One region of the Paenibacillus sp. J22P15 genome, then DNA from elsewhere that is predicted to be linked to it. Evidence: a T-box and tRNA genes for the amino acid it is inferred to sense, from the RefSeq annotation. Region 1 holds a T-box; the other holds one or more tRNA genes.
What was found. The T-box of region 1 lies ahead of AC0YN6_RS02090 (arginine--tRNA ligase). A T-box ahead of a tRNA ligase gene usually reads a tRNA of that ligase, here a tRNA-Arg.
Positions count from the first base shown of each region.

Region 2: it has a tRNA-Arg gene. The T-box ahead of AC0YN6_RS02090 (arginine--tRNA ligase) is inferred to sense a tRNA for this amino acid. The anticodon was not compared.

Region 1 covers NZ_JBWDNT010000001.1:439,853-442,043, reverse strand. The annotation lists gene AC0YN6_RS02090 (arginine--tRNA ligase) at 1-830, opposite strand, end outside; T-box leader at 879-1,114, opposite strand; gene AC0YN6_RS02085 (hypothetical protein) at 1,842-2,191, opposite strand, start outside.
Region 2 covers NZ_JBWDNT010000012.1:5,114-7,304, forward strand. The annotation lists gene AC0YN6_RS20880 (ABC transporter ATP-binding protein) at 1-612, shown strand, start outside; tRNA gene AC0YN6_RS20885 (tRNA-Gly) at 932-1,006, shown strand; tRNA gene AC0YN6_RS20890 (tRNA-Arg) at 1,015-1,091, shown strand; tRNA gene AC0YN6_RS20895 (tRNA-Pro) at 1,127-1,203, shown strand; tRNA gene AC0YN6_RS20900 (tRNA-Gly) at 1,219-1,292, shown strand; tRNA gene AC0YN6_RS20905 (tRNA-Gly) at 1,418-1,491, shown strand; gene ppc (phosphoenolpyruvate carboxylase) at 1,941-2,191, shown strand, end outside.

The DNA of each region.
Region 1 (2,191 bases):
TGCAGAAGCTCAAACGCACGAGCCCAGAAGCCTTCTCGCACAATACTGCTCTCCCAAACAAGTACATCATACATAATGCCAAATTGCTTCATTTCCTCCACATGCTCGCGAACGATGCGTTCGGCAACGAGCAAGCCTATCCACGCCACATTGGAATGTCCTTCCTCCAGCTCGCCAAGTACCTTCGTACGCTGCTCAAGCAATTCAGGCTGCTCTTTGTAAGCTTTATTAATGCTAGAATACGTATCCCAGCAAAAATCCCCAAAACGATCATATGGCTGCACCGTCTTCGTCTGAAGAATACCTACTACGGTATCGGCTAATTGGTTGCCTAGATCATCGATGTAGTTATGAACCTCAACCTGATGTCCCGTTTTTCTCAGCATGCGCGCAATCGTATCGCCAACACAGGAATTACGCAAGTGGCCGATATGTGCCGATTTGTTTGGATTGATGGATGTATGCTCAACGAGCACTTTTTTGTTTACCGTCAACTTCTGTGCGGCAGGCTTAACCGTCATTTCTGCCCAACAAGGCCAATTCACATAAAAGTTTAGAAAGCCGGGAGATGCAATTTCAATGTTGTTAATGGATGAGGCAAGCGTTGGATGCTCTAGCAGCTTTTCTTTGAACTCGCCAGCAATAAGAGAGGGTGCTCGTTTTAACACCTTGGCGAGCTGCATCGCAATATTGCTGCTGTAATCACCATGCGCTAGGTTAACGGGATGCTCCACCGCTATTTTAAGATTTACCGGTCGTAATGTATGTCCCTCTTCCAACATTCCCTGCGTAACTTCCTCAATAGCTTCAATGATAAGCTCATGAATCATTCTAATTCCTCCTTTAGTTAAAAATACAAAAAGGCCCCCGTCTCTAAAATAAGAGACGAGAGCCGTGAAGATCCCGTGGTACCACTCTAAGTGCCAAGCCTAAATATGGCTTGACCCCTCGTTTTTGTAACGGTCTATGACCGGATTTGCCTACTACAGTTCGTTCTTCGGTTCGGCAAACCATTTCTTGGGCCCGCTTCGTCTAAGACATCCGTACCGGCTTCCACTGCCCCGGCTCTCTGCAACTATCCGTCCTAGATTACTGTCCCAATCACTAATGTTGTTATTTTCATCTCATATTGTTTAAAATATTTATACAGGATGTGGATAGCGCTGTCAAGCTGCAATTGCTCCCTTTTTTCTTGATCATCATATCAAGAGTCATCTCGTTTTCCGAATAATTCCTTTAAGTATACTGAATATTTTTATTATTGTTTTAACAAATTCTTGAAAGAAATCACCAAGATACTTTTGGACTAGGAATCGTACCAAACTAAAGAATAGTGAAATAAATATAATAAACACAAATAGTTTTATTCCTGTTTCTATAAATCCCACTTAGATACATCACCTCTTATTCAACCATCTTTATCGTTTATTATTTTCAATCTGGTATTTCTATTAATTTTCTAAGAAAATCGCCCTGTTTTAGATTCTTTCCCATGAGAAGTATACTTCAAAAAAGGATGTTTTGGTGTTATATGGATACACTCGAAAGGAAACATCCTCATTTTTAAAGAACTCGTTAATTACACAATGAAATTGAAAACCATTCACTGTTACTCTTTTAGACGTTTTCTAAATGGTTTCATCTATCTCACCTCAGACGATTACTCACATTAAAATCTCCGTTTTACATACTGTTTATCAGATGTCATTTCGTGGTGGTTAAAACTACTATTTCATTACAATATAAAAGCGACCATGTATACTATGAACTTAATGACAACCAACTCCAAATTGGCGACCTGCTCTATGTTGATTATTCTGCTCTCGTTACCTGTTTATATTTTATGGTTTTTCATATTTGTCAGTTATTCTCCAGCTTCCATTTTTCAGTTTTACCTTTAATTGCATTGGAACTCTTGATGAACCATATTTGACTTCCATAGTGTTTTTGTCTAATCCTTTGTATGTATATTTAATCCAAATGGTAGCTGAGTAGAAAAAGTGTAATCCAAATCCCATATTCGTTGAGTAAACTATTATATCATCCTGCCTTGATAAACTTGATGGGTATATTTCTTTTCTATGAAACTTATTTAATGCTGATTCAGTCACTTGGTTATGCACTATTTGATTGTCCTTCTCTGGATGAAGATATATTGTTCTCAATGTTGCTTTGACATTGGTTAACATCC
Region 2 (2,191 bases), on a different contig from region 1:
CCGCAAAATCCGACCGCGCCAGATGGGTTAACAGTAGCAGAGCTTGTTTCTTATGGCCGTTTTCCATATCAGAAGGGCTTTGGATCTATGAGCAAGGATGACCGCAGCATTGTGCAATGGGCTATCGAAGCGACTGGCATGACTGATTTTGCGGATCGTCCCGTCGATCATTTATCTGGCGGCCAACGCCAGCGTGCATGGATCGCGATGGCCTTGGCGCAGGAGACTGATATTTTATTTCTTGATGAGCCTACTACTTTCCTCGATATGGCGCATCAGCTGGAAGTTCTTCATTTGCTGCAAAAGCTAAACGCCGCCAACAATCGTACGGTTGTTATGGTTGTCCATGATTTGAATCATGCGACACGTTATGCTCATCATATGATCGCGATCAAGACGGGTGTTGTTGTTGGTGAAGGTACGCCAACTGAGGTTATGACACCAGATATTATGCGTGAAGTATTTAATATCGAAGCAGACATTGTGCCAGATCCTCGTACAGGTGTTCCGCTTTGTTTGCCGTATGCGCTTGCTGGTCAGCCAGCAGCTGACAAAGTAGAAATGATTAACCGCACTCCGTTGGAGAGACCGCTTGCGGCTGCAGGAGCTTAACAAGCTTATATTGCTTATATTGAAGCAAACAATCCGTGTTCCTTTGGGAATGCGGATTGTTATTTATATGCTGAATAATGTCGTAACTATGGTTTAGCGATTCGAATGGTGGAATAGGCTGCTCTTAATGTTGCTGGTCAAACAGGTGAAATTCCGCGTCATATCAGGCTTTTTACGTATATTGAACAAGTCGATTTAGGGTGATTTAAAATAATTTAAAACTTTTTTAAAAAAACAGTTGCATTTTGTTTTCAGGGGTGATATATTATTACTTGTCGCCGCGATGATAAACGAAACAAACGGCTGACAAAAATACCGTGCGGAAGTGGCTCAGCGGTAGAGCATCGCCTTGCCAAGGCGAGGGTCGCGGGTTCGATTCCCGTCTTCCGCTCCATAAATTGTGCGGCCTTAGCTCAGCTGGATAGAGCGTTTGACTACGAATCAAAAGGCCAGGAGTTCGAATCTCTTAGGCCGCGCCATTTTCCCAATCTTCAGACAAAATTCATTTACACTTCGGGACGTAGCTCAGCTTGGTAGAGCACCTGGTTTGGGACCAGGGGGTCGCATGTTCAAATCGTGTCGTCCCGACCATATTCATTTTTTCACGCGGGTGTAGTTCAATGGTAGAACTTTAGCCTTCCAAGCTAATAGCGTGGGTTCGATTCCCATCACCCGCTCCAACTAACTAAATTTAGAAAGCCTTGCTATGCAGGGATTTTTTTAATTTCTAATCTTTATGTACCTGGTTTGAGACCAGAGGGTCACATGTTCAAATTGTGTCGTCCCGACTATATTCTTTTTTTACGCGGGTGTAGTTCAATGGTAGAACTTTAGCCTTCCAAGCTAATAGCGTGGGTTCGATTCCCATCACCCGCTCCAACTAACTAAACTCCGAAAGCCTTGCGATGCAGGGCTTTTTTTTATTTTCTTCTTTTAATGAAATTACTAATAAGATAGTAAAAGGTACCACGGAAAGGTGATTGCGGTCTTTTTTTATAAATCTTGCTTGGTATTATATACTGGATAATATGCAAACTTTCGTTTGCTTTGTTCCAATAAATGACATGCTTGTCGTTCTTTGTTGATAGTTGTCAGTTTTTTCTGAATTATAATAGCTAAAGGCAAGCGGGTACCTGCTTCGCTCCTATTGGTTTGTTTTTGTGAGGATGGCTTTAGGGCTTCAACCCTGTAGGATTTTGTAGTATGATGGTAGAAGTCAAAAAAACGTTCATGTTGTACAAGCAAGCTTTCGTAGCGATTATTGCTTCGAAAAACAAGTAAATGCTTACGAAGCGATCATTGCTTCGCAAAAATTTAGGAGGAACAGTATGTCGGATCAATCTGCATCTACTTTGACCACAAATCGGCAGCAGGCTAACAATTTGTTGCGACGCGATGTCCGGTTTCTAGGCAACATTCTCGGTGAGGTTCTTGTCCATCAGGGCGGCCGCGAGCTACTTGAAATCGTGGAACAGATTCGTGAGCAAAGTAAATCTCTTCGCGCTGAATTTGTACCGGAATTATTTGATCAATTTAAAGGAAATGTATCTTCTCTAAACCCAGAAATACGTCATCAAGT